2 regions of the Oceanobacillus picturae genome follow, and region 1 is predicted to be linked to the other one. Evidence: a T-box and tRNA genes for the amino acid it is inferred to sense, from the RefSeq annotation. Region 1 holds a T-box; the other holds one or more tRNA genes.
What was found. The T-box of region 1 lies ahead of thrS (threonine--tRNA ligase). A T-box ahead of a tRNA ligase gene usually reads a tRNA of that ligase, here a tRNA-Thr.

Region 1 (5,153 bases):
AATGTAGATAAAGAAAAAGAACAACAGGAAATTGAGGCATTACTACGCCAATTTTCAGGTGAAAATAAATAAAAATAATCATTTGCAAGGATGATTGAGATGAAACCAGTACAATCTGAATTAAAACGCTGGATGGAGCAAAATGAAAATTTCCAGGAAAACTATAACCGTACGAGACAGGAAGTATTAGCTGACCCGGAAATAAAGGAATTTTTAGCTGCACATCCCGAATTAAAAAAGAACGAAATTAATAAGAGTTTAATAAAGCTCTATGAATATAAGACACAGTCAAAACAATGTGATCGCTGTAAGTCCTTTGGTAGTTGCCAGAATATGCTCCAAGGCTATTCGCCAATTCTGCACGTGGAAGATAACGAAATTCATCTTTCCTATGAAAAATGCCATAGTAGAGTTGATTACGAAAGGCAGCAAAAGCAGCATAAACTAATTAAAAGCCTATTTATGCCGAAGGAAATTATGCAGGCAACGATAGCTGATATTGACAGTGATCCCGAGCGAAGTGAGGCTGTTAGGCAGCTTTTACATTTTGTAGGACAGGTTAAAGAAGGGTTACCTAAAAAAGGTATCTACTTTTACGGACCATTTGGCGTGGGAAAAACGTATTTTCTTGGTGCTTTAGCAAATCAGTTGAAGGAGAAAAATATTTCCTCGACTCTAATCTATATGCCTGAGTTCGTAAGGGAAATAAAAGCTTCCTTTAAGGATGACTCGATTAATGATAAAATCGATTACTTTAAAAAGGCTGATGTCTTAATGCTTGACGATATTGGGGCAGAACTTCATTCAGCTTGGTTCCGTGATGAAATTCTGGGATCTATTTTGCAATATCGCATGATGGAGGGACTGCCGGTGTTTTTCACATCAAACTACAGTATGGATCAGTTAGAGGGTCATTTGGCTACCACTCGTGGTGGTGTAGAGGAAGTGAAGGCAGGTAGAATTATGGAACGAATAAAACAGGTAAGCAAAGAAGTGCGCATTGCCGGAGGAAACCGAAGAGACATCTAGTTTCTATGGGCTTGAAACTAGATAGGTAAATAGAAGATCTCCAATTTACTTATTAAAAATAGCTGGTGATAGAGCTTAGGACTCTGTTACCAGTTTTTTCTTTTTATTTACTATATTGACTAGTTTCAGTTGTTTATTCATTTTTTGTTCTCCTCGTCCATATAATGTAACAGTTTGGTGTTGGGTGAGGGTGATGATGATTGCTTGAAGTATATTTTGAGTCAGACAAAGAAGTAATCCGATTCTGTGAACTGTTATTTCGCTACAATAAGGGAATCGAGTTACACTGGAAAACCAATAAAGATTGGGGGAATCATATATTATTTGAAAAAGAGATAAAGTCAAATGAACTATTTGATGCCATTTCGAAGGCGATGGTTGAAGTATTTGTTACCCACCGTTTAACAGCAATGATAAACGCCATTATTGAAGAATATTATTATTATACAAACCAAGATGAAATGGAAAAAATACTTGAATTAACACAATGGATATTTGCAGGGGAAGATGAGGATAGTCGTCGTGTCAGAAAAGACAAAGATCCTAGGCAACTCTTAATGTCGCTTTTTATGGCAAACTTAAAAAACACGCCTACGGTGCATTATGATTCTATCGTAAAGTTTCGCTTAAACGCATTTAAAGACAAGCTAGTTCATTATGTAGGATTGGCAATAGATGAGTTCAAACGGGAAGAGGACCATCAAGAGTTTGTTTATTTGCTCCGTGAATACATTGCCAAAAAAGAGCCTAGCTTTAAAATTATTCATATTTTACAGGGCGATCCCTTTTCCTTTTTTAAGGAGAATGGAAAAAGGTTGTCTAAAATGGAACTACACTTGCTCATGCAAAAGGAACCGTTATATATTGTTGGGCTCGATGAAGATGAACTTAATTTGGCACCGCTTGTGGCTATGGCTCCAGAGAAAATTAAAATTTATGGAGACCATCCATCAGAGCCAAAAACCCTAACAGTTATTAATGTTTTTCAGGAAAGAGTAGACTTTGAACCATACAATAATTTTCCTTTCGCTTTTTACTTAAACAATCGCCAAAAATAGGGCTTGCATTTCTGTATAGCAACAGATATAATACTGATTATAAATTATCTCAACTTAAAGGTTTTGAGAAGGACATGATTTGTTGGACTGAGTTAGTACAGAGATGGGAGCCTTGGCTGTAAGCTTCCTCTATACCATCAACTGATTACCCCCTTTGAACCCTGCTGTGGAAATGAAGTAAATAGCAGCGTATGATCTGCGTTAAAGATGTTATGAAGCCGTAATTTATTTTTACGGAAACTTGGGTGGAACCACGACGTGTCAGCGCTCGTCCCTTTGCAAATAAGCAGAGGGATGGGCGCTTTTTAATTGTAGAGAAGGAGTGAGCAGAAATGTCAGAAGCAGTAACCATTATTTTTCCTGACGGAGCTGAAAAACAGTTTCCAGCAGGATCAACAGGAGAAGATATTGCGAGTTCTATCTCCAGTGGACTAAAAAAGCAAGCAGTTGCAATTAAACTGGATGGTGAACTAGTTGATTTAAAACGTGAGCTTTATCACGGTGGCAAAATAGAAATCGTCACCTATAAAAATGATGAAGGTATTGAAGTAATGCGCCATTCTACAGCTCATTTGATGGCACAAGCAATCAAGCGCTTGTATGGTGACGTTAATTTTGGTGTAGGTCCAGTGATTGAAGAAGGATTCTATTATGATATCGAAATGGATCAATCTGTAACACCAGAAGACTTACCAAAAATTGAAAAAGAAATGAAGCGTATTGTGGATGAAAGCTTGGAAATTAAAAGGATAGAAGTATCCCGTAACGAAGCAAAGGAAATGTTTAAGGACGATCACCTCAAACAAGAATTAATTGATGCCATTCCTGAAGAGGAACAAGTGACAATCTATAAACAAGGTGAATTCTTTGATCTTTGTCGCGGTATTCACGTTCCATCTACGAATAAAATAAAGGCATTTAAATTGTTAAGCATCTCTGGGGCATATTGGCGTGGAGATAGTAATAATCAACAACTACAACGTATCTACGGAACAGCTTTTGAAAAGCAAAGCCAAGTGGATGAGTATTTGCGGATTTTGGAAGAACGTAAAGAACGAGACCACCGTAAATTAGGCAAAGAGCTTGAGATATTTACTGTCTCACAAAAAGTTGGACAAGGGCTGCCTCTGTGGCTTCCAAAGGGTGCTACTATTCGCCGTAACATTGAACGTTATATTGTAGACCTTGAGGAACGCTTAGGTTATGACCATGTATACACCCCAGTACTGGGTAGTGTTGACCTATATAAAACAAGTGGCCACTGGGATCATTATCAGGATGACATGTTTCCAGTAATGGAGATGGATAATGAAGAATTAGTTTTACGTCCTATGAACTGCCCACATCATATGATGGTGTATAAAAACCAACTATATAGTTACCGTAACTTACCTGTGAGAATTGCAGAGTTAGGAACAATGCATCGCTATGAAATGTCTGGTGCCTTGGCTGGGTTGCAGCGTGTACGTGCGATGACATTAAACGATGCCCATATCTTCGCTCGTCCTGACCAATTGAAGGATGAATTTATTCGGGTAGTAGAGTTAGTACAAAAAGTATATGAAGACTTTGGTATCGAAGATTATTATTTCCGTCTTTCCTATCGTGACCCTGAGGATAAAGAGAAGTATGTAGATAATGATGCTATGTGGGAAAAAGCGCAAGCCATGCTGAAAGAAACAATGGAAGAAATGAATGTAGAGTATGTAGAAGCTGAAGGAGAAGCAGCATTTTACGGACCAAAGCTTGATGTTCAGGTGAAAACAGCTCTCGGCAAAGATGAAACACTTTCCACAGTTCAATTGGACTTCCATCTGCCAGAACAATTTGATCTAACCTATATTGGGGAAGATGGAAAAGAGCACCGCCCAGTGGTTATTCATCGAGGTGTTGTTTCTACAATGGAACGCTTTGTTGCATTCTTAATTGAGGAATACAAAGGAGCATTCCCGACTTGGTTAGCTCCCGTTCAAGTAAAAGTGATTCCTGTATCTCCACAAGTTCATCTGGAATATGCAAAAAAAGTGGCCGACGACCTTCGTTTAGAAGGTGTACGTGTATCCCTTGATGAAAGAGACGAGAAAATTGGGTACAAAATACGGGAAGCACAAACACAGAAAATCCCATTTGCACTCGTTCTTGGTGATAATGAGATTAATGAAGGTGCCGTAAATGTAAGACGCTACGGTGAAAAAGCTTCCAACACCTTATCTTTTGAGGCATTTAAACAATTAATTAAAGAAGAAATAACAAGTAAAACATTATTTAAAAAATAGATATCTAAAGGGTAAATCCGTTTTTAAAGGATTTACCCTTTTTAAATGGAGATATTTATGATAGAATGAATTTTGGTTAAGAAATCAATGTTGTTTACCATGTGTTGACAGCAGTGTTTATAAATGATATGATAATTAAGTTGAAAACATTATATGATCTTAAGACAAGAAGAAGCACCCGCTTCTCACCTGATCGACGCTCTATTGCAGTTGACTGGTTCCGAACTTTTTTAAACGATTGGAGACGTGTGGGTGCATTTTGTACCGACGCTTTTTTAATGTATATGATTCGCTTGTCAATAGAGATCAGAAACATGCAAAATAACTTTGGAGGTGGCTGGCTATTAGCAAAGATATGAATGTTAATGAGAAAATCCGTGCTAGGGAAGTACGTCTTATTGATTCAAACGGTGATCAGCTTGGAGTGAAATCACGCCAGGAAGCACTTGAAATCGCACAAACAAGAAACCTAGATTTAGTGTTAGTTGCACCGAATGCGAAACCGCCTGTTTGTCGGATTATGGATTACGGTAAATTCCGTTTTGAACAACAGAAGAAAGAAAAAGAAGCACGTAAGAAACAAAAAATCATTAATGTTAAAGAAGTACGCTTTACTCCAGGAATTGGCGATCATGATTTTGAAACAAAACTTAAGAACGCTAGAAAATTCCTAGAGAAGGGTGATAAGGTAAAAGCAGCAGTCCGTTTTCGTGGACGTGCTATTACCCACAAGGAGCTTGGACGTGAGGTGCTAGATCGTTTCGCTGAAGAAGTGAAAGATATTGCAACC
Region 2 (5,153 bases), on a different contig from region 1:
ATGGTGGTGGAACTGGTCAGGGATACGTCGAAATCGTGACAGACTCTCTTTGGACGTACAATACTGCTGATTGGAATGATCGTGCCGTGGTTGTAAATCGTGGAGAAGTGTTTACCGTTATTCGGGACAGGTTCCCGGTAGACGGTGGGTATATGTATCAAATAAAAAGCGGCTTGTATATTACGGCAAACCCTAATTATGTAAGATACTATACCAGATAAAGTGAAACTCCAATCAGTGGGGGTTTTCGTTCTTCCCTCACTGATTGTTAGTTGAACGAATCGGGGTGTTAGCGCAAGTTTACTGTCACTAAAAACTCTTTTTGGTTTCACTTCATGTTTTGAAGTGGGAGTCTTACGGGCGATTGCACCGGGGTAAAACAAGGGAGGGGGATTTTCCCCTCCCAATTCAAATGAAATTACTTGCTTTTGGTTAAGCTAGAAAGAGGTGATGAAAAATGAGAGCTAACGAAAATGATTATCAGAAATATAGTGATGCAATAGACCGTATACAAGAAGGAAACGAAGCAATGATAGAACTTTTCAACGAGCTTGAGAAGGATAACCCGGTTATTGACTTAAACGAGGAACTGTTAAAAAATATTACACGAGCTAAAGAAAAATATGGTGAAGAAGTGATTGATCAGAAAATCAATTCTATCATAGCGGAAATGTTATCCTGGCTGGACTTGAATGAGTCTCCGTAAAACAAGAATTTCTAGGACTTTTTCAAGAAGCGAACGATTCCCCATTGGAGCGAAAAGACAGCAAGTGCGACTAGACATAAATTTACATAATATAGCATGCCATCACCGAAATAGTCTAAAGGTGTGTTTGATAATGGTGTGTCCCGAAGATAGAGGTAATTAGAATTCAAAGCTGGATTAATGATAAAGCCTATAAATACAGCGTAGATGAGTAGTAAACCATAGCTTTTAAGCATAGAGCTGTACTTTAAAGAGATTGAACTTGTGAGAATTAAAAACAGGCTCGCCCAAGATATGGCTATGTGATGCAAAAAGAATTTCCAGAAACGGAAATGTGGAAAATCATAAGGTAACTCCGGTGTAATTAACGCTAGTAGGGCTGGAATAAAACCGATATAGAAAGTTAAAGTGGCAAGCTTTTTGTTCTGAAGTAAAAGAGATATGGCTGCCGTAATACTGGCAATACCGCATAGATGCAAGGGAATATATTCACTTAAGACCCAGATTCCACTAGTTGCTGACCAGACTTGATAGCTAACCTCTGACGTTACTAATAGAATGAAAAGGAACCATTTTATCATGGTATAAATACGGCCATAGATAGATCGTGTTTTTAATGTGCTAAAAAGAATAAGTAGTATAAAGCCTATTAAATAAATAAGTAACATAATGAGATGAGATGTATGGAATGAAACAAATGTGTTTCCTTCAACAGAAAAGAACGCATCATACATATAACATTCCCCCTAAAATAAAAGACGCTTTTTGCAAAATGATATGCAAAGAAGCGTCTTCTGTTCTATCATATTATCCTCCGATAATATGATATCCGGAATCTACGTGCATGACTTCTCCAGTAACCCCTCTAGCCAGGTCACTTAGGAAGAATAAAGTAGCGTCTCCAACCTGATCCTGATCTACATTTCTGCGTAGTGGAGCTTTTTCTTCGATAATACCAAGTTTTTCGTTAAAGCCGCCGACACCTTTTGCAGATAAAGTCCTAATTGGACCAGCTGAAATGGCATTAACACGGATTCCATACTTCCCAACGTCTTCTGCTAAGTAACGCATGCTTGCTTCTAAGGAAGCTTTGGCAACGCCCATCACGTTGTAGTTTTGAATTACTCTTTCTGCTCCAAGATAGGTCTGTGTAACAATACTACCACCTTCAGTCATAAGTGGTTTAGCAGCTTTTGTCACAGCGGCTAAAGAAAATGCACTAATTTCCTGTGCTAGTAAGAAACCCTCGCGTGATGTATCAGCATACTCGCCTTTTAGTTCCTCACGCTTGGCGAACGCTACGGAATGAACCACGCCGTGAATGACGCCAACTTTCTCCTTTATCTCATCAAATGCATCTGTAATACTTTCATCACTTGCAACATCGCATGATACAATTAATCTTGGCTCTATATCATTTTTCTCTAATAACTTTGTTAGTTTTTGATAAGAACGTTCCTGTCTGTTTGTGAAAATCAGGTTTGCTCCTGCGTTATGTAATGACTTTGTTATTCCCCAGGCAATACTTCGTTCGCTTGCAACACCCATGACGACTACATTCTTGCCTTGCATTAAATTAGACATGAAAAATACCTCCATTATAATGATCTTCTATATTATAACCTAATTGAATTACAATTAGAAAGTATGTTGAGTAACTCTAGCGGTTAAAAACAAGATAGTAATTTAGAACGTTTTGTTGGAAATGGACTAAAGACCACTAGCATTCTGCTAAATATGTCAGGTGGAACGTTGTTGTTTCAACATATTTTGAAGCAAATGAAAAAAAGATAAAAAAATTGTATTTTCCTCTTTACAAAGTGTAAAGAAAAAGCTATAATAAAATTCGTTGGTTTGAGAGATATGTAACAAATTGTCGATTTACTTTCAAATCATGATCTCATTAATTCCTATGGCCCGTTGGTCAAGCGGTTAAGACACCGCCCTTTCACGGCGGTAACACGGGTTCGAATCCCGTACGGGTCACCAAATTTTAACCCATGCTGGAGGATTAGCTCAGCTGGGAGAGCACCTGCCTTACAAGCAGGAGGTCGCGGTTCGATCCCTGCATCCTCCACCATTTGCCGGCCTAGCTCAACTGGTAGAGCAACTGACTTGTAATCAGTAGGTTGGGGGTTCAAGTCCTCTGGCCGGCACCACTATTCACTTCAAGTGTGTACGAGCCATTAGCTCAGTTGGTAGAGCATCTGACTTTTAATCAGAGGGTCGAAGGTTCGAATCCTTCATGGCTCATCATTTTAATTAACGTTAGTGTACAACATGAATATGGTAATTGTAGATAAACAGGGTCGTTTTTATTGATAAACAACCTTGTTTATTTGCATTTTAGCCCTTTTTTTTACATAATAGTTACAGTGATTTTATTTAAGGAAATATAGATGCCAAACGTGTTATAATAAATTAGATTTAAGACTTTATTAACAAAATTGATACGAAGTTTATATATATAATTATTGTATACAAAAGGATGAAGACGTATGAAAACTTCCCGGATCCCAGGCTTCTACAATAAGACAGTTACAGAACGCAGAGAATTATTGCAAGATGCCCAACACCTTTCTGCGAATGACTCAGCAACTTTCAATGAACCGCTCTCTACTGAAACTGCAGATAAAATGATTGAAAATGTGATTGGAACATACCCTCTTCCTTTAGGAGTAGGATTGAACTTCTTAATAAATGGGAAAGAATATGTAGTACCAATGGCTATTGAAGAACCATCTGTGGTTGCGTCAGCCAGTTATATTGCTAAGATCGTTCGAGAAGCCGGGGGATTCACTACGGAAGCCACGGAAAGAGTAATGATCGGGCAAATTCAAGTAGTGGGTGCTCCTGATTTGGATGCTGCTAAGGCGTCCATACTAGCGGAAAAGGACTCACTTATTGAGGATGCTAACGCTGCTTATCCAAGCCTGGTTGCTAGAGGCGGGGGAGCTGAGGATCTGGAAGTAAGGATCTTAAACGAGGCGTCTGATTCGGCTTATGGTAAAATGCTCGTCGTGCATCTGTATGTAAATACATGTGACGCGATGGGTGCGAATATAATTAATACTATGGTGGAGTCATTAGCACCTACTGTCGAGTCGTTAACAAATGGGAAGGTTTACTTGAGAATTCTTTCTAATTATGCAGATAGATGTCTTGCGCGGGCGCGCTGTGTCATTCCTGCCAACTTACTTCAATCAGGTGACTTTTCCGGAGAAGAAGTACGAGATGGTGTCGTACATGCGTACGAGTTTGCAGCTTCGGACCCTTATCGTGCGGTTACGCATAATAAAGGAATTATGAACGGAATTGACCCTATCGTAATTGCTACTGGTAATGATTGGCGTGCAGTTGAGGCTGGGGCACATGCCTATGCAGCAAGAACAGGACAATATAGCTCCATGACTACATGGTCTACGGACAGTAAGGGAAACCTAGTTGGTGAACTAGAATTGCCTATGTCAGTCGGAACTGTAGGCGGCGCTATACGTGTGCATCCTATTGCTAAGGTAGCGCAAGATATTTTGAACGTTGAATCCGCGCAAGAATTGGCTCAGGTCATTGTTGCTGTTGGATTAGCGCAAAACCTTGGAGCGCTTAAAGCGTTAGTAACAGATGGTATTCAAAAAGGACATATGGCATTACATTCTCGCTCTGTTGCAATAGCGGCAGGGGCTTCTGGGGAGATGATTGATATCGTTGCAGGAAAGTTAGTGGAACTAAACGAAATCCGTGTCGGAAAAGCTAAAGAATTGGTGGAACAAATTAAAAAATGAGTGCAGAAAAAGCTACAACTACAGAACAAACAGCTATAGGAATAGCTCATAGTAAACTGATTCTAATTGGGGAGCATGCAGTTGTACACGGACAACCCGCTATCGCTATCCCGTTTCCTTTGGTAGGTGTAGAATCTATAGTAGAACACGAGCCAGGGCCGGTCGTGATTGATAGCACGTTTTATCATGGACCCTTGGATTTAGCTCCTGAATCCTTGCAAGGGATTGCCAGTTGTATTAGTGGAACCCTTGAATACCTTGAAATGCCGGAAGCGGATCTGCTAATTCGGATTAAATCCTCGGTACCTCCTGGAAAAGGGCTTGGTTCTAGTGCTTCTGTCGCGATCTCTGTTATTCGATCATTATTTGCGTATGCAAGTATTGATCACACAGATGAGGAGCTTCTTAAGCTTGCAAACATTGCAGAAACGTTTGCGCACGGAGCGCCTAGTGGAATTGATACGTTAACAATAACTTCTGAATTACCTGTATGGTATGAAAAGGATAACCCTACGGAATTTATTGAGTTAAATGATGATTTTCATTTCGTTGTTGCCGATTCAGGCAGCATTGGAGATACAAGAATGGCAGTTGAATCTGTAGCGCATTTACTTCGCGTAGCTCCACGTAAAATCCAGCGGAAGCTTGACCGCATCGGAGAGTTA

Region 2: it encodes a tRNA-Thr, which carries the amino acid that the T-box ahead of thrS (threonine--tRNA ligase) is inferred to sense. The anticodon was not compared.

The regions. Positions count from the first base shown of each region.
Region 1 is NZ_CCAX010000001.1:99,612-104,764, forward strand. It holds gene BN988_RS00490 (replication initiation and membrane attachment family protein) at 1-72, shown strand, start outside; gene dnaI (primosomal protein DnaI) at 100-1,029, shown strand; gene ytxC (putative sporulation protein YtxC) at 1,230-2,087, shown strand; T-box leader at 2,142-2,366, shown strand; gene thrS (threonine--tRNA ligase) at 2,420-4,363, shown strand; ribosomal protein L20 leader region at 4,524-4,646, shown strand; gene infC (translation initiation factor IF-3) at 4,719-5,153, shown strand, end outside.
Region 2 is NZ_CCAX010000002.1:14,946-20,098, forward strand. It holds gene BN988_RS11115 (N-acetylmuramoyl-L-alanine amidase) at 1-221, shown strand, start outside; gene BN988_RS11120 (hypothetical protein) at 458-706, shown strand; gene BN988_RS11125 (YwaF family protein) at 718-1,440, opposite strand; gene fabI (enoyl-ACP reductase FabI) at 1,514-2,290, opposite strand; tRNA gene BN988_RS11135 (tRNA-Glu) at 2,621-2,695, shown strand; tRNA gene BN988_RS11140 (tRNA-Val) at 2,712-2,786, shown strand; tRNA gene BN988_RS11145 (tRNA-Thr) at 2,790-2,865, shown strand; tRNA gene BN988_RS11150 (tRNA-Lys) at 2,887-2,959, shown strand; gene BN988_RS11155 (hydroxymethylglutaryl-CoA reductase, degradative) at 3,205-4,488, shown strand; gene mvk (mevalonate kinase) at 4,485-5,153, shown strand, end outside.